Linked DNA regions of Bdellovibrio bacteriovorus. The protein of the gene in region 1 interacts with the protein of each later gene in a pairwise test. Links are inferred from orthologs where the notes say so. Each region holds a gene or a part of one and is shown on either strand. Other genes may lie near its edges.

What was found.
Region 2: the proteins of mrdA (region 1) and AZI85_RS02020 interact in binary tests that used the Escherichia coli proteins (3 or more experiments, as listed by UniProt). The link is inferred for Bdellovibrio bacteriovorus from one-to-one orthologs.

Annotation. Positions count from the first base shown.
Region 1 is NZ_LUKF01000002.1:19,518-28,802, reverse strand. What follows is about bases 2,031-5,030. They hold mrdA (penicillin-binding protein 2), read right to left. Parts: upstream 4,527-5,030; coding sequence 2,535-4,526; downstream 2,031-2,534. Other genes in these bases: AZI85_RS02935 (hypothetical protein), read right to left, coding at 4,523-5,030; rodA (rod shape-determining protein RodA), read right to left, coding at 2,031-2,532. Also shown: AZI85_RS02960 (lytic transglycosylase domain-containing protein), read right to left, coding at 3-722; more of rodA, read right to left, coding at 1,408-2,030; more of AZI85_RS02935, read right to left, coding at 5,031-5,059; rod shape-determining protein MreC, read right to left, coding at 5,056-6,099; AZI85_RS02925 (SurA N-terminal domain-containing protein), read left to right, coding at 6,275-7,312; AZI85_RS02920 (hypothetical protein), read left to right, coding at 7,384-7,959; AZI85_RS02915 (endonuclease/exonuclease/phosphatase family protein), read left to right, coding at 8,104-9,186; AZI85_RS02910 (cytidine deaminase), read right to left, coding at 9,207-9,285. UniProt on the Escherichia coli protein: Catalyzes cross-linking of the peptidoglycan cell wall. Responsible for the determination of the rod shape of the cell. Is probably required for lateral peptidoglycan synthesis and maintenance of the correct diameter during lateral and centripetal growth.
Region 2 is NZ_LUKF01000001.1:395,333-404,820, forward strand. Bases 2,078-5,280 are described here. They hold AZI85_RS02020 (penicillin-binding protein 1A), read left to right. Parts: upstream 2,078-2,419; coding sequence 2,420-5,080; downstream 5,081-5,280. Other genes in these bases: AZI85_RS02015 (hypothetical protein), read left to right, coding at 2,078-2,336; uvrA (excinuclease ABC subunit UvrA), read left to right, coding at 5,077-5,280. Also shown: AZI85_RS02005 (DUF481 domain-containing protein), read left to right, coding at 1-312; large conductance mechanosensitive channel protein MscL, read left to right, coding at 328-762; more of AZI85_RS02015, read left to right, coding at 912-2,077; more of uvrA, read left to right, coding at 5,281-8,022; AZI85_RS02030 (ABC transporter ATP-binding protein), read left to right, coding at 8,035-9,488. UniProt on the Escherichia coli protein: Cell wall formation. Synthesis of cross-linked peptidoglycan from the lipid intermediates.

The DNA.
Region 1 (9,285 bases):
CATTAGTTGGATGCGACAACCATGTTTGCGCTATTAGAAAGCTTTGCATAGATCTCGCCGTAGTTTTTCATCACGCGAGAGTTGTATTCTGCAGGCTTCATGTTTTTCGCAAGAAGACGGCGTACATTCAGTGGTCCCATGTTATAGGCGCTCACGTATTTAACCGCTTTTTTGTCAAACTTTCCACGAAGGTAGCTCATGTAAGCCAGACCGATGCGGATGTTGGCAGAAGGATTTTCCAATGTCTTCTTGCCATTCCAAGGAAGTTTGAACTTTTTCGCAATCCACTCTGCTGTATCCGGTTTGATTTGCATCAAACCGATTTCACCAAAGCGACCCAAAGCCAACGGATTAAATTTACTTTCTGTTTTGATCACTGCCAGAACAAACACAGGGTCTAAATTGTGTTTCGCTGCTTCAGTAATAACAGTGCGAGAGATATTGCGTGCTTGGCCTTTCCAGCGCGGAGCCAAAGAGCTTTGCACTTTATCGTAAATCATTTCATTTAAAGTCGCAGTGCCTTCTACTTTTTGAGCGCTGCTACCTTTATAGTCTGAACCTAAAAGTTCTTTCGCGTGCGAAATGCGAGAAGCTTCATTCACGCTTTCGATACCGATCTTGTTCACGGCAGGCCATTGAACGAAATCGAAGTTATTAAAAAGAACCAACGTGAGCGTTGCGGCTGCTATCACTTTTCCTGTATTGAGATGTTTCGTTTTCATAACCGCTACCTCCTGATGTAAGTAGGTAAGTTCAAGGGTCATGCCGTCGGTGTAAGCTTTTGTTTTTCTTGGGTTCTTAGAATGAAGCACCTATTAGAGTTGATTGGTTTGAGCTGGCTTAGAGGGGTGTCAACCAATGTGTTGACGGTGTCTGATCATTGGTTAGTCGTTCTAGGACGAATTCTCTTTTCGAGGCGTTCTTGGTGAGACGCTTCGTTTGCCGTGGGGTTCGCTTCGGGCGACGGCTTTGGGTTGTGGGAGGGGCTTGCTGGCTATCGTCTCTTCGCGAGGCACGCCATCCGGGCTCAATCGCCGCCGCACTTTGTGCGGTTCGCGCATCCTGCGCCGGCGAAGGCCTCGCTTCGGACGACATCCAGCAAGCCCCTCCCACAACCCAAAGCTGTGCTGATGCAAATGTCATCGCTTCGAAAGCTCTTGAAGATTGTTTGATTGAGATTGCTTATTTGACTAGTTGGTCAGCGCGTTTTTATTGGTTGTGGATTTGAAGCTTGAACGAATTTTAATTCGTGTTCTTGGAATTGGAAAAATGAAAGCTAGGGTGGTCGATGTTGAAAGGCTTAACGGAGATGTTGAGATGAAAACGGAAGATGTTTTTTGTTGTTCAGCGCGGTTCGTTTTGGAAATAAAAAAAGCCCTTCTGTTGAAGGGCTTTTTTGTTTTCTTTTTAGAATAGATATCTTCGGTAGGCTACGCTGCTGACTATTCCTAGGCCGGCCATTGTGGTTAGCATGGAGGAGCCTCCGTAGCTGAGGAGTGGTAAGGGGACGCCTACGATGGGGAGGAGGCCTATGACCATTCCTATGTTTACGAACATGTGCCAGAAGATGTAGCACAGGACGCCGACGGTTAAGAGGGCGCCGAATTTGTCGCGGGCGTTTGTTGCTATTCTTATTCCTGTTATGAAGAGGAAGGCGAAGAGGCCTATGACGGCGATACTTCCTACGAAGCCGTGTTCTTCGCTTAGTACTGAGTAAATGAAATCGGTGTGACGTTCAGGAAGGAATTCTAGTTGGGATTGAGTTCCTTTCATGAAGCCTTTTCCGAAGAAGCGGCCGGAGCCTACGGCGATTTTGGATTGGATGCTGTTGTATCCTGTTCCTCTGGGGTCACTGGCTGGAGACAGGAATGTGAAGATACGATTTTTTTGGTAGTCGTGCAGGACGAACTTCCATGCGATAGGCAAGGCAATGATTCCTAGGACGATGATTGTGGCTAGGATGCTCTTTCTGATTTTTGCAAAGATCAGCATCGATCCGCCGATCGCGGCTAGCATCATCGCGGTTCCTAAGTCAGGTTGTTCAACGACCAAGCCGAACGGGATTAAAAGGGCTATCAAAGGTCCGATCAACTCTTTCAGTCCCATGCCGGGGCCATGAGTGTTTCTGGTAGCTAGGATTTTGGCCATCAACATGATCAATGCTAACTTCATGGTTTCTGAAGGCTGATAGCGGAAGAATCCAAGGTCAATCCAACGTTGAGCTCCTAAGGCGACTTTACCGAAGAAGGTTACATAGAGGATGGCTCCAAGATTGAATACGTAAACGACCAGCGCGATCCTGCTGACGACGGAATAATCTAATAATGTCACGACCAAGAACACAGTCCAACCTACCGCCAACCACATGATTTGCGAGATGAACAGCGAGGCCACGTCTACCGTCGTGGGGCCATGGGTCGCACTGTACAGGTTGATAAGGCCGATCACATTCAACGCCAAGATGACGATGATTAAGTTGATATCTAATTTTTTGAAGAGAGTTCTCTCTTCAACGTGTAACGACGTAAACACCCTTATTCTCCTTCTGCAGGTTCAGGGATGGGGCCGGTTGGAGCTGTGGCGCGTTTTTGCCCTTTGGCTTTCAGCGCGGCTTCAATCACCTCAGGATGATATTTTTCAAAGTAAGCTTGCACGATATCGCGAACAATCGGAGCCGCTCCCGTACTTCCGTGACAAGAGTGTTCTGCTAAAGCGGCAATCGTAATTTCTGGATTGTCTGCCGGAGCGAACGCTACGAACCAACCATGATGGCGCATGTGAATCGGGCGGCTTTCGCACTTTGCATAGATTTGATCTGCCGAAAAGCCCATGACCTGCGCCGTGCCTGTTTTACCAGCCATCTGCACGCCCGGAACTTTCCAGTGTTTCGCCGTTCCGCGATCACCGTTGGCCACGCGACGCATACCTTCTTTCACGACTTTGAAAGTCTCTGGAGAAATATGCACGCCATTTGGCTGAGTTTGTTGAAGATCGCGCACCACTTGGGGGAAATTTTCGCGCAAGACTTTTCCATCCTGATCGATGATCTTACGAACTAAGAATGGCTTAACAACTTTTCCTTCAGTGCCGATTGAGTTGTAAGCAATCGCCATCGACAAAGGTGTCACATTCACGAAACCTTGTCCGATCGCGGTACTTAAGTTTTCACCCGGTTGCCATTCTTCACCGACCGTGGCTTTTTTCCACGCAGAGTTCGGCATAGTTCCAGACACTTCACGAGAAAGTTCAATGCCAGTTTTTTGACCGATACCTAAAAGGCTGATGTAGTCATACATTTTGTCTACGCCCAGCGCGATACCCATCTTATAGAAGAAGACGTTCGAAGATCTTTCCAGAGCTTCATACACCGTGATGTTACCATGACCGCCTTTTAAGTGGTCATGGTAAGGACGGCGTCCAAAGTAGAATACACCCGGTGCGCTCACGATCGTTGTCGGAGTGATCACTTTTTCTTGAAGTGCCGGCACCGCCACCAAAGGCTTAAATGTCGAACCTGGAGAGTTGTGATCTTGAATAACTTTGTTACGTAAGGGTTTAAACGGATCGTTGATCAAACGCGACCAAGTCTGAGCCGAAATCCCTGTCGAGAACTCATTCGGATCAAAAGACGGAGTGCTGACCCACGCCAAAATTTCGCCATTGGTTCTCATCGCGACGACCGCACCGATACGATTCAAAGCCATGAAAGATTTGAAAGCGGCTTCTTGAATATCGCGGTCAATAGTCAGGACAGCGTTATTACCGTGAACCGGAATCAAGTCTTTGATTTGTTCACCGTAAATATTCGGAGTCTGGGTGACAGTTTCACGTCCGTGGGCATCGACTTGAATAAAGCTGACACCATCTGCGCCGCGAATGTCTTTTTCCAGGGTCTCTTCCAAACCACTCTTACCGATGATATCACCTTGTTCAAAGAGCAGCGTGCCTTTGTAAAGCTCGTTCAAAACGGGAAGCTGACGTTTAGAGATCTCACCGACGTAGCCGAAAAGTTGTGCGCCATTATCTTTAAGAGGGTAGTAGCGCACGATGGATTCGCGGATCTCAAGGCCCGGCGTATCCAAACGCATGCGTTTAAGACGGAAGACTTCTTCGCGGCTTAAGTTTTCTTTCAAACGAATTTGTGCAAACGGTCCGTTTTGACGACGGCTTTTTGTCACTTTCAAAACGACTTTGTCAGGCTCCATGCCTAGCACGGGGCCGACAGTTTTAGAAAGCTCTTCCAGGTTCTCAATATATTGAGGAGAAAGAATCGCTTCAAAGCCTGGCAGGTTTTCCACCAGAACTTTTCCGTCACGGTCCAACATCAATCCGCGGGGAGCGGTGATCTTGTTCTGTTTGATACGATTTTTTTCCGAGAACTCACGCAACTCATTTCCTGAGATCACTTGCAAATACCACAAGCGGATCGAGAAAATAGTCAGAGCAAACGCAATAGCGATGTAAAAGATTTTATACCGGCTGTGGTACTCTTTTGCCTCATCCGGATTACTTACGTAAGTACTCATAACTCCAATCCCCCAGGCTCGTGCATCAATTCATCCTGAGTGATCTTGTCGATTTTTGCTAAGATCCAGTACATCGGAAAGGCAAATGAAGGAGTAAGAACAATCTGTACCAAGCGATCAACAATCTCGAAACTCGCAGGATTTTTTTCTAACACCATCGAAGAGAAGAAGTAAATCAGGTGATAGGCGACGGCTGAGAATCCGCACATGATTGTATAGTATCCGGAGCCACTCCAAAAGACGCGTGTTTTGATGGCATAGACCAAAGTGAAGAGGATGACGGAACTAATCCACATCATCTTTAAAGGCATTGCTGTGAACGACAGCAAAATGAAGCCCATCGCGTAAACGGTGAGGATGGCCGGGAACGGTTTGCGATAAAGGATCACATATACGATCAAGTTCAACCAAAGTAGAGGGGAAGGGACATTCCCAAAAAGTTCAAACCAGAAAGTTGTTTGTAATCCCGCTACCAAAATTAAAACCGCAAATAATACGAGAAAATTCAGAATAGCATTCCAGCGGATCTTCACTGTGGTTTCTCCTCTGGCTTTTTCGGAGCTTGTGCCGGAGTTGCCGCCACAGAAGGTTTCACCGCAGGCGTTGCTGCGGGTTTTACTGCCGGACTTGCAGCGGGCGTCGGTTTTGCTGTCGCCGCAGGGCTTGCTGCTGGAGCTGCCGTTGCCGCATTAGGCTCAGCCGTTTCGCCTTCGGTGGCGGCTTGAGGAGCGTACTTGTCTCCGAAATCTTCAGCCGCGGCAGAAAGAACGACAAAAACCTCTTCGACCTTATAAGGGTCGACAACTGGACGCAGATCCACTTTCAAACTCACACTGAAAGTTTTCTTTTCGACGGATTCAACAATCGCCACCGGGAAACCTTTTGGGAAGATATTATCTAAGCCACCCGTGACGACCATGTCGCCTTCTTGTACGTCTTCAGTGCGCTCTACGTATTTCAACTGCAAGGTGCTAGTGTATTGGCTTTTACCTTCGACGATACCGCGTGCGCGTGTTCTTTGAATCAAGCCATCCACAACCGCGTAACGATCAGTGATCAACATGACGTGAGAAGTGAAAGGCTCTGGTTTAAAGATGTAACCTAGAACACCACCGGTGGTGATGACGGCTTGACCCGCTTTCAATCCGTCGTTAGTTCCCTTGTTGATGGTGACCGTGTTGTGATCGATAACCAAGTCGCGACCAATCACTTGGGCCGCCATCAAGCTCATTTTCGTTTGCTCTTTAAATGTCAGCAAACCGCGAAGACGATCGTTCTCGAGCAGAAGTTCGTTCATTTTTTCTAAACGCGCTTGCAACTCGTTGTTCGTGCTTTTCAATTCTTCACTGTGTTTTTTGATATTGATAAGATTGACGTACATGGCGGTTGTATCAGTGACACCATGACTGAAGCCGTAAAAAGTTTCCGACACGGCGCTAGCCAACATCGTAAATGGTTTCGAAAGCCAGTTTGATTCCTGAGGTCTTTGCTGCATGTTGATAGAGATCAGTGGCAAAGCCAAAACAATCCCGATCATCACAAGTTTCTTGAGATCAAAGTTGAAAAAGTTCAAAGGTTCCCCTCTATGCTGTGTATGGTTACCGCGATTTCTGAAAGTGCGTCCTCGTGGTAATATTCAAACGCTAGTCAAAAGAACCAATTATTTCAACAATTTCCCCTTGAAAAAATGCAAAATTCGTTGGGTAATGGAACCGCTCTCAAAAGATGTTTAAGGAAGGATAAAAGTTATGAGCGAAAATATGGCTGATAAAATGAAGAGAAAACTCTCTGGTAAGAGTGTGACAGCTATCATTCTCTTCGGCGCGATCATTCTGGTATTCGTGTTTTTCGGATTGCCGGGCCCTATGGGCGCAGGTGTCGGATCAGTAGCGCGTGTGAACAACAGCCTGATCTCTGTTGCTGACTTCCAGCAAGAGGAAAACCGCATTCAGCAGTACTACCAAAACCTCTTCGGCAGTCAGATGGATTTTAGCTCTCAGCGTCAACTGCTTCGTCAGCAAGCTTTGGAAAACCTAGTGCGCATGGAGCTTGTGTCTCAAGCTGCACAGAAAAATGGCATTCTGACAACAGACGCGGAAGTAGCGAACTTCATCGTGAAGGATATTCCATTCTTCCAACAAAATGGTCAGTTCCAACGTGAATTCTACAGCCGTTACCTTGAGTCCACTCGTTCGACTCCGGGCGATTTCGAAAACAAAGTGCGTAAAGATATCGCAAACGTGCGCACGCGTCAGATGTTTGAGTTGGCTGCAAAACCAACCGCTGTAGAACTTAAAAAGATCCAAGAGTTGAAATCTCAAAAAATCAATGTCTTGTTTGCTCGCGTAGATTCTGAGGCGGCGACAAAAGCTCTTTCTAAAGAAAAAGCTGATGCAGCCGTAAAAGCCTTGGACGAAGCCTTGGCGAAAGGCGACGAAGCGGCAGTGAATGCGCAACTTAAAGAGTTGAAAGCGACTTGGGAAGAAACAGGATTTGTTGAACTCAGTGCTGAAACCTTCCCAAAAATCACAAGCTCTGTAGCGACAGAGGCCGTTTTTGAACTTAAGAAGACAGAGCCTTTGTTGAAACGCCTGGTTCGTGATGGCAACGCGAAGTACGTATTGAAACTAAAAGAGACAAAAGTAGAACAAGTTTCTGCCCTTGAGCCAATGGCTCCAGAAATGCTGCAAAAACGCCGCGGTGACGGTATGTTTGAAGCCTGGGTGAACCAATTCCGTTCTAAGTCTCACGTGACTATGAACACACAAGCTTTGCAGTTGAACTAATGCTCAGCTTTGTTCGTGAAATTCCAATAAGCATAGTTATCGAAGGAGCCCTGTCAGCACGACGGGGTTTCTTGTTTTATGTGTCCGCGGGATTTCAAGCGCCGATAGATCCGCTTTCTGGCATGTCAGCAGATTTGGTTTTGGTTGATAAGTGGCTAGGTGAACTGAAAAGTCATTTAGAGTCCAAAACCTGGATGGCTGAAACAGAAATTCTGAATCCGACATGGGCCTCCCTTCTTGCGGAGTCCAGAAATTTTCTTTCCCAAAAAGCCGATGCGGCTCAAGTAAAACTCTATAGCTTGAACTTCCGAGAGGAACGCCACTGGAGTTTTTCTTGGGATACGACGCAAACTTTGCTGCAGGCTCGATTTTCTTACGCTCACTATCTTGAGTCTTTACCTCTCGACGGTAAGTTTGAACTTTTAAAAATAAACTTCATTTGGAAACATGATAGCAAGAACGGCATCAATCAAGACGACTATCGCCATGAAGGCTTTAAACTATTGAAATCTGCGTCGCAAAAAACCTCTGAGGATTTCTTCAAAGAGGTGGATTCGTGGGTGGGGAAAAGGCTTCCTTCGCAGAGTTTCCTGGAACAGGTGAAAATAGAATTTTTAACTTCTGGGCACAGTCTTATCCTTCCCTAAGGAAGCTTGCGTTTTCCGCGAAGAAATCTGCCAATTAGTCGCCCTGTCTCAAAGTTAGACAGCCGCTTTCAAATTAAAAAGCTGCTCGCCTTTGTATGGAACTTGAATAAAGGACCATAAGACTTTTTGTCTGCGAGGAACGTGATGACTCTTTCAAAGATGTTAACTCTGGGTTTGCTTGTTTTAGGTGCTCAAAGTGCGCGTGCGGAAATGTACTTTTCTGCCGATCCGAATCCTCCGCGATTCTGCCTGCAAAACTTCAATGCTTACGGTCCGATCTATGCTTCCAAGGTCGAAGAGCGCACGGAACGCATGACAGGCTTTCTTCAATCCATCCCTAAATGTGACGTGGTTCATTTACAAGAAGTTTGGAATGAAGGCCATATTCAACAAATCGAAAACAATTTGCATCGCCAATACGAAATCAGCGCTCCCAACAAAAAATCCCGCATCGGTTTGATGTCGCTTTTCATGGCGGACGTCAAGGGGAGTCAGACTGAAGACTTCCAAGTCAATAATGAGGGCGGCGTTCTGGATTCAGTGCGTGTCGCCTTTAATGTCAAAAAAGCCTATCACGTCGTTCGTGCCGGATTTTTCGGTATCGATGAAGATTTCTTTTTCTTAAACACACATCTTCATCCTACCTCTCCTGCCGTGCGCCTGACGCAAATCCTAGATATCTTGCGTTGGAGATTAAAACACCAAAATGAAAAGTTAGTTTTATCTGGTGATTTCAATGCCGACATCGATAGCGTCGAAAGAAAATTCCTGATGCTAACATTGGGTGCTCATGACTCTATGGAAGAATATTTCGGCGGAGCGTATCCAAAATCCTTCTGCACCTACTGCACCGGAAACCCCTTGGGCTGGATGCTGAGCGATCACACATTTGATTATATCTTTTTTTCCAACGTCGGAAATTCAGGAACGACTTTAAAAGCTCTTGAGGGCGAAGTGAACATGCGCGGGACTCCACGCAAACCATGGTCCGACCACTTCGGTGTTCGCGTGAAGTTTTCCGTCGAACCAACGACGTCTGTGGTTGAAGCAAGCGACATCGAAAGACGCCGCACCGAAGCCCTAGAAACTTTGGCCGTAGCGAGCTACATCCTTCAACAAGAAGACGCCAAAGAATTCGAAGGCTACGCCCAAATGATCAACGAACTTTCAACCCAACTAAAAAACCGCCAAGGCACATTCAACACCTACTTCGAAAAATTCCGATAGGTGCCTGCTTAGAGGCACCTCTAGTCGAGGTGTTTTGGCGTGAAGGCCTCTGGGAAGATTTCTGGGAAGGCGAAGGTCTTCATTTTTCCTTGAAGGTTC
Region 2 (9,488 bases), on another replicon or contig:
GAGGCCGGTTATCGTTACCAAAAAACTCTTCCAACTGTTGGTGGCGTCACACATGACAACTTGGGCCGCGCTTACACTGAATTCAATAAGGCCTTGGATAAAACTCTATCATTCAAATACTGGGTGGAATATCTACCGAACTTCACTGATTCAGACGCTTACTTGGCAAACACAGAAGCTTCTTTGAACATTATGTTAAATTCCATCTTCTCTTTGAAGTTGGCTTACTTACTACAATATCAAAATGTGCCGCCAGCAGGTGGAAAGTACACAACGACAACAACGACAATGAACCTTGTCGCAAAATTCTAACCAAGGACTCGACAGATGTTTAAAGAGTTTAAAGCCTTTATCATGAGAGGAAACGTTCTGGATCTGGCAGTCGGTATTATTATCGGCGCCGCTTTCGGAAAGATCGTTTCATCGTTTGTTTCAGACATTCTGACTCCGGTGATTAGTATCGGTGCAGGAAAAGTGGATTTTTCAAATCTGTTCTTGGCCTTGAATGGTCAACAGTACGGCACTTTAGAAGAAGCGAAAAAAGCCGGCGTTGCCACTATCAACTATGGCTTATTCATGAACGTCGTTTTGGACTTTTTAATTGTCGCCTTTGCAATCTTTTTGATTGTTCGTGTGGCGAATCGTCTAAAAAAAGAAGATGCTCCACCACCGCCGAATAGCAAGGAGTGTCCGGAGTGCCTTTCCAATATTCCACTTAAAGCCCGTAAGTGCGCACAATGTGGAAGCGCTCAGGCCGTCTAATATATAAGATAAATTCTTCGGTGCTTTGTCAGATCCAATCTAATAAAGCACCGCTCTAACATCTCAATTTGAGACGTAAACCTTTTGTTCATCCCTGCCGATAATTGGTACTGGTATTGCACCACCTATTTTCATCGGGGAGGAATCAAATGAATAAGATTTCAAGCACAACAGATAGAACAGTTGTCAAAATCTTTATCAACATCATTGCCACCGCATCTTTGCTTTCCTCTGTAGCTTCGGCTCAGAATACTGGCAGTGGAAATAATAACAATCAGAACAACAACAATAATAATAACTCGCAGGGGCAGCAACAGCAGCAGGTTCAAACGACAGGCTATCCTTACGTAGCGCCAAGTTATAATGAGTGTCGCGATGCTCGTGATAAGATGGATAGAGCTGAGGAAAAAATCGGTGAAGCTTGTAAAAAGGCGGGCTTAGGGTCTGCAAAAGACTGTATTTCTAAGGCGAAGTCTTGTGGCGCATCTTCAGGTGAAGATTCATTCGATACAACGGCGGCTTTTGCTACAGTACTAGGTCTTTCATCAACAGCGGCATCAGGACTTCAAAATATCAGTAAGGCCTGCCCTCAGATGAATGGTCGCGACTATTTCACTGAAAAGAACAACATCCAAAAAGAGATTAAAGACACTGAAAAAGAGTTGGCGGAGCTGAATGATGATAAAGCTCAAATCCAAGAAGACTATCAAAAAGAGATGGATAAGATCCAAGAGACTTTAACAAAAGCTCAAGAGGACTATAAAGCCAAATCACTTGAAATTGACTCTAAAGAGCGCGAGCGTATTGCGGAATTTAATAACAGTCAGAACCAAGCCAAAGAAGAGATGCGCAAAAAAGGTGCGGATATCTTAAAGTTGCGTGGTCAGGTGACTCAATCCCAACGCGATAAAGCTTTGAAGCTGATCGCGATGACAGATGCTTCCGGGAAACGCGCTTGTATGAAGGCCGTGACTGAAGCTAAGAAATCTTACGAAAGCGTTTCGGCAAGCACGAGCTCAAACCACATCGCTCAGGCAAAGAAGAAACGTCAAGAATTGATCAACATCTATAATGACTGTATGGATGCTTTTGACCAACAACGTATCGCTTTGAATGAGTCTAAGAAGCAAGAGCAAGATGAATTGAATCGCCAAATCGCCGATCTTCAATCTAGCTATGATGAAATTCAAAACAGCTTGAACCTCGCTTCTTCTCAACTTGAAGAGATGAAACAATCTTCTTTGAAAGAAAAATCAGATGCTCTGCAAAGTGTGATCGACTTAGGAACTCGTTCGCAAACTCAAATGCAAACGGCTTATACTAAAATGCAAGAAAACCTAAAAACTTTAGCTACGAAGCAAGCCAGCTTAACAGCAGCTTTGAATCGTGCAAATCAATCTTTGATGACTTTAGGCCCGGCTCCTAAGCGTAGCGCCGAGGACACTGCAGATGAGGCCTCAAGTGAGATTTCATCACAGATCAATATCATTTCGAGCATCCAAAGAAACTTCCCGTCTTGCACGAACGAAGTGGCGACGTCTAAAGAGAAGTTGAAAAACTTAGGCGTGAAGTAACCCGTCTTCCGACTAGTCTAGTATCCCTAGACCCTCACGGGTCACACTGTTAGAATGGGGGCTTATTAAAGGAGCCCCCACTCGTGTTTAAAAAGATCGCCCTGTTTATTGTCGCGCTTGGCCTCATCGGAATTCTTAGCGCCTATCTAATTGTTAAATCCGTTCAATCAGGTCTTCCACAACTGATTACTGTCAAAGACTATCAGCCGCTCTTGGTGAGTCAGGTTTATGATCGTCACGGCAAAAAGATTGGCGAGTTCTTTCGCGAGCGAAGAACACTCATTCCTTACGATAAAATTCCTAAGCATGTCGTGAATTCCTTTCTGGCAGCGGAAGACGATCAGTTCTTTGAACACAAAGGGATCAATCCTCAAGCCATCTTCCGTGCTGCTTTAGCCAACTTACGTGCAGGTCGTTCCGTTCAAGGGGGATCGACGATCACACAACAGGTGGCAAAGACGCTTCTTTTGACGGACGAAAAAACTTTGACTCGTAAAGTTCGCGACATCCTTCTGGCGATCGAGATGGAAAAGAACTTAAGCAAAGAAGATATCCTGTTCCTTTATTTGAACCAAATTTACTTCGGACAAGGCGCTTACGGAATTGAACAAGCGGCTCAAACATACTTCCATAAGCCTGCGAGTAAATTGACTTTATCTGAAACTGCAATCCTTGCCGGCTTACCTAAAGCACCGAGTGCCTACAGCCCCGTTCGCAATCCGGTGCGTGCGAAAGAACGTCAAATTTACGTACTTCGTCGTATGGCCGAAGTCGGTTATGTGAAAAAAGAAGAATCCGAAGCGGCCATCAAAGAACCCGTGAAAGTTTTCGTTCGTGAAAATTACGAAGAGTATGCGCCGTTCTTTTTAGAAACAGTTCGTCAGCTTCTAGTGACTCAATTGGGTGAAGACATGGTGCTTGATAAAGGTCTTCGCATTCACACTAGCTTGGATCTAGAAAAACAATTGGCAGCTCAAGAATCAGTTCTTGCCGGCCTAAAGGGTTTAGATAAGCGTCAAGGTTATCGTGGTCCGATCAAAAACATCACTGATGCTGAAGATGTTGAAGAGTTCTTAAAAGAAACTCAGAAAAAATTAATTTCTGACTTCACTCCGGAAAGAACTATTCTGCCTGATGGGAAGTTCGCGGATATCGTTCCGCCTAAAGACACAAAAGAAGGACTGCTTCCGTCTTACATCAAGGTGAAAGACACTGTGCAAGGTGTAGTTCAAGATGTGAATGATGACACCGGTCTGGTGACGGTAAAGTTGCCTGAGGGTCAAGGTCTTATTGATATTGACTCGATGACTTGGGCTCGTAAGCCTGACACGGAAGTTCGCTATGATTTAGGCGCAATTAAAAAGCCGTCACAGGCTTTGAGTAAAGGTGACGTGATCTTAGTTAAAGTTGTCGCTGAAAAATTCTCTTCAAACCGTTTAGCAAATGCGAAGAAAAAACCTACGGCAGCACTTCCTGATTTCAATAAGTTTGTTGCGTTAGAATTAGATCAAGAACCCCTCGTAGAAGGCGCGTTGATTTCTTTTGACCAGGATTCTCAAGATGTGGTCGCGATGGTCGGCGGTTCTAGCTTTGCGAAAAGCGAATTCAACCGTGCAATTCAAGCCCCCCGCCAAACAGGTTCGGCGTTTAAGGCCATTGTCTATGCTTCGGCTTTAGAGAAAGGCTATACACCGGCAACTCCCATCATGGATGCGCCGATTGTCTTTGAAGAAGGTGGAACAGCGGATGATTCTGAAGGTCAAGGAGACCCAAAAGTGTGGAAACCTTCCAACCACTCGAAAAGTTTCGGTGGCGATATCATGTTCCGTAATGCCCTCGTGAAATCTTTGAACATCCCGACGGTGAAAATTATTGAAGACGTTGGTGTTCCTTGGGCGATGGATTATGCCAAACGCTTGGGAATCTATTCTCCTCTGAATCCAGACTTCACATTGGCACTGGGTTCAAGCAGCGTGACTTTATATGAAATGACAAAAGTCTTTGCTGAGTTCGGTCGCCTTGGAAAAAGAATTTCTCCGCTGTTGATTCACAAAGTGGAAGACGCTCAAGGTAAATCATTGTTAAACACTATGAGCCTGGACACTCGTTTTGAAAAAGAGATCAAAGCGATTAACGATGAATTCGAAACTCGTCGCAAGGCTTATATGGAGATCGTGAACGATCCAGCCAAAGTCGAAGAGCTTAAAAAGAAAGACCCTAAGCACGCGAAACTAGATGAAAGCATTTTCTTTCAAGATGCAGATCAGTTGATTCGTCCCACAACAGCTTACGTAATGACGACGCTGTTAAAAGGCGTCGTTGAAGATGCTGGCGGTACAGGTGGAAGAGCCCGCGCAGTCGGTCGTGAAGTCGCTGGAAAAACCGGCTCAACCAACAACTACTATGACGCGTGGTTTATCGGATACAGCCCACAAATCGCGACAGGTGTTTGGGTGGGTTTTGACAAAGAAAAGAGTATCGGTAAAGGCGAGGTCGGTGGACGTGCGGCGTTACCTATATGGGTAGATTACATGAAAGCCGCTCATGAGGGACTTCCTCAGATGACTTTCCCAGTTCCTGAAGGTATCGTATTTGCTAATATCGACGCTGACACCGGAAAACTGGCTTCAGCTTCTACTAAAAAAATTATTCGTCAGGCCTTTGTTGAAGGGACAGAACCAACTCTTTCTTCAAGCAAAGCGGAAGAAGCAACAGACTTTTACAAACAGGATCTCTCTGAATGAAAGATATTCACCTCTGGGGGGTGAAACAGAACAATCTAAAAAACATTGAGGTTAAAATTCCTGTCGGATCTATGACAGTGATTTGCGGCCCCAGTGGTTCAGGAAAGTCTTCGCTTGCCTTCGAAACTCTTTTTGCCGAAGGCCAGCGCCGCTTCATCGAAAGTATGTCGAACTATGCTCGACAGTTTTTGAATAAAGCGCCAAAGCCTGACATCGAAGGCATTAGCAATATTCCACCAGCTATTTCGATTGAGCAAAAAAACACGGTGAAGAGTTCGCGGTCTACTGTAGGTACAACGACCGAGATCATCGACTATCTTCGTCTGCTTTACGAAAAAATTGGGAAGTCTTACTGCCCGACTCATCACTGTCCGACTGAAAAAGAAAGTGTGACTGAAGCCACAGCGAAAACGATCAAAGAGTTTTCCGGCAAGCGCGGTTACATTTTAGTCGAGATCAGTGAAGACGGACGTGTTGCTGAAGGTAAAAAACTTCATTCTCTTCTTTTGCAAGATGGTTACTTGCGTATCTATATTCCGAAAGGAACAGATACGAAACCTGCTCCTGAAAAAGCCGCGACAAAAAAATCTGCCAAAAAAGTTTCAAAACGCGCGACACCTGAATTTGTGCCGGCGGCTCCCGTTGTTCCCAGCGGATTGACTCACGAAGAAATGGGAACTGTTGTTGAAATTGGTGATGCGACGGCCATAAAAAAAGGTCTTCCGAAAGAAACTTTCTATCTTGTTATTGATCGTATGAGCTTTAACGAAGATGAACGTGGGCGTATCGCGGACTCTTTAACTCAAGCTTACGAAGCAAGTATTAAGTACAATACGACAAACATCACTCGTCGCGCGACAATTTTGACTACTGAAGGTCAACGCTTGCAAGTGAGCGAAGAATCTTCTTGTCCTGTTTGTGGATACACTCCACCACCGCTAAGCTCTCGTCTTTTTAGTTTTAATTCTCCGATCGGGGCTTGCCCGACATGTAAGGGTTTTGGAAACACGCTGGATATTGATGAAGGCAAAGTGATTCCAAACCCAAATATGAGTTTGGCGCAAGGGGCTTTGAGTCCTTTCTGGATGCCTAGTGCAGCTCATGAAAAGAAACAGCTTCTTAGCTACTGTAAAAAAGCGAAGATTGATGTTCACACTCCGTGGAAGGATCTTCCCAAAGCGCAACGCGATACTATCTGGAATGGGAATAAAGAATTCTTCGGCGTGCGCGGTCTTTTTGAATACTTAGATCAGATTAAATATAAAATGCACGTGCGCGTGTTCATCTCGCGCTTTCGCAGTCCTTTCTTGTGTCCGACATGTAAAGGAGCGCGCCTTCGTCCTGAAGCTAACAACGTTTTAGTGGCGAATGCGAATATCAATGATCTTTCAACGATGACGATCGAAGACTTGCATCAGTTTTTCCAAAAACTAGAGGTGTCCGCTCATCATCAAGAACTTGCCGGCGAAGTCTTAAAACAAATTCGTTCACGTCTTGAATTCCTGATGCGCGTGGGAGTTCACTATCTTTCATTAAGTCGTGAAACTAGAACTCTTTCTGGTGGTGAATACCAGCGTTTGATTTTAGCCAATCAACTGGGTATGGGCTTATCGCAAGCCTTGTATGTCCTGGATGAACCGACCGTAGGCCTTCACCCTCGCGATAATGATCGTTTGATTTCTATTCTTAAGGACTTGAAAGAACTTGGTAACACATTAGTGATCGTTGAACACGATCATGATGTTATTAAATCCAGTGAACATATTATTGAAATGGGACCTGGTTCTGGTTACCTGGGTGGCGAGGTCGTTTACTCTGGTGCGACCGAAGACTTCTATGACTTTGAAAAGTCTGTTACGGTTCCTTATCTTAAACCAGATAAAAACAAAGCTCCACTTCGCGTGTCCCGCCCGGTGGATGTTGATTCCTATAAAGTGAAGCTCGAACTAAAAGGCGCGAAAGGTCACAACCTAAAAAACCTGGATGTGACGATTCCACTTAACCGCCTGGTAACAGTCACTGGCGTCAGTGGATCTGGTAAATCGACTTTAGTAACTAAGACGCTTTACCCTGCATTGGCGCGCGCTTTGGATTTAGAATATCTTCCGGCGCAAGAGTACGCAGGCCTTGAAGGCACAGAGCATATTAAGAACGTGCTTTTGATTGATCAATCTCCGATTGGTAAATCTGCGCGCAGCTCGCCGATCACTTATCTTAAAGCTTTTGATGCCATTCGTACAATCATGGCTGGCACGCAAGAAGCGCAAGCTCGTGGATATACTCCTGGAACATTCAGCTTGAATGTGGATGGAGGACGCTGTCCTGCTTGTAAAGGCACGGGTTATGAAGAGATCGATATGATGTTCATGGATAACGTTGTTATTCCGTGTGATGTCTGCGATAGCAAAAAATACCGCCCTGAAATTCTAGAAATTCAGTACAAAAATAAAAATATTCACGAAATCCTTTCGATGACCGTGAGTGAAGCTATGAATTTCTTCGTGGCTCACCCGAACATTCGTAAGCCTTTGAGTGTCCTTAAGGAAGTCGGCTTGGATTACCTTCAATTGGGCCAGCCAGCGAACTCTTTAAGTGGTGGGGAATCTCAACGCTTGAAAGTTGCTAAAGAGCTTTCTCAGGTAAATCAGAAGGCAACGCTCTACATTCTAGATGAGCCGACAACCGGGCTGCATTTCCGTGAAGTCGACCTTCTGATGAAGGTTCTAAGCAAACTCATTGAAACTGGCGGCAGCGTCGTCGTGGTTGAGCATAATTTGGATGTTATTCGTGGTTCTGATTATGTCATTGACCTGGGGCCTGAAGCGGGTAAAAAAGGCGGAAACATAGTGGCTGTGGGGTCTCCTGAGGACATCATGAAGACCAAGAAAAGTCTGACCGGCCAGTATTTAAAGCGCTATTTAGAAGACCAAAAAAGTCCTTAAAGTTGGAATAAGATGTTACCTGAGATTAAGAAGTTAGTTGCCGAGCTGAAACCGTACAAAAAAACAATCGCCATCGTGGCCGTCACAGGGATTGCGTACGCATTAGCAGCTGCTAAGTTTGCCTTCCTCACAAAGTCTTTGTTCGATGCTCTTTCTGGCTCAAAACATGATGAGATCATGAACTTAGTTCCGTTAGCACTAGGGCTAGCCTTAGTGATGGCGGTCGGTCGTTACTATCATATTTATCTTATGAATTACGTTGCTGAGTGCGTGGTGCAAAACATCCGTCAAAAGCTTCAGCAAAAATTCATGAGCTTAAATCTGTCTTTCCATAATAACTACCACGCAGGCTCCGGCGGCTTAATCAGCCGTATCCTGAATGACATCCGTACTATTCAGGATGGTTTGCGAGTTGTTGCCGATATTTTCTTGCATCCTCTTTTATTGATCGCGCTTATTACGAATCTATTCCGCATCGACTGGAAGTTGACGTTGGGAACAATGGTAGCGGTTCCTTTCATCGCGGCGATTTTGAAATCAATCTCTCGCAGTATGAGAAAATATATTCCACAGGAAAGAGACGCTTTGGAATATATGACTTCGACAATCAAGGAAAGCTTGGATGGGGTTCGTATCATTCAATCCTTCAACCTTGAAAAAGATATGGCTAAACGCCTTATCGATGATTCCAATAAATACTTGGACATTCGCAAGACTATTTACAAGCGCCAGGAAGCTGCGGGTCCTGCAACTGAATTTATCGCGACGATCATACTTTTAAGCGTTCTTCTTTACACAAGCTTTGAAGTGGCTGCCGGAAGAGCGACGCCGGGTACATTCATTGGATTTTTAACTTCATTGTTGATGATCAATCAGCCGATCAAGCGTGTGCAAGAGGCTTACGTTCGTATTCAAGAGGTTACAATCTCTGTACAGCGTATCTTCTCTATTATCGAAGATCCTTCAGAAGTTCCACAAAGCCCGTTGAATAAGCCTTTCCCAAAAAACTGGAAAAAAATCACTTACCGCAATGTCAGCTTCTCTTACGGTAAAGATATGATTCTTAAGAACATCAATCTTGAGATCAATCGCGGTGAAGTTGTCGCTCTTGTTGGCGCCAGCGGAAGCGGTAAATCCACAATCGTGAACTTGCTTGAGCGCTTCTTTGATGCGACTTCAGGTGAAATTTTGATCGACGATATTAATATCTTAGATTTGAACCTAAAAGATCTGCGTCGTAACGTGGCACTTGTCACTCAAGATGTATTCCTATTTAGCGACACGATCGAAAAGAATATCTGGGCGGGTGATTACAATAGAAACCGCGCCGATGTTTTAGCGATGGCAAAATTGGCTAACGCCCACGACTTCATTATGAAGATGCCTCAAGGTTATGAAAGCCGTGTGGGCGATCGCGGAAACCTTCTTTCTGGCGGAGAAAAACAGCGTATCAGCATTGCTCGTGC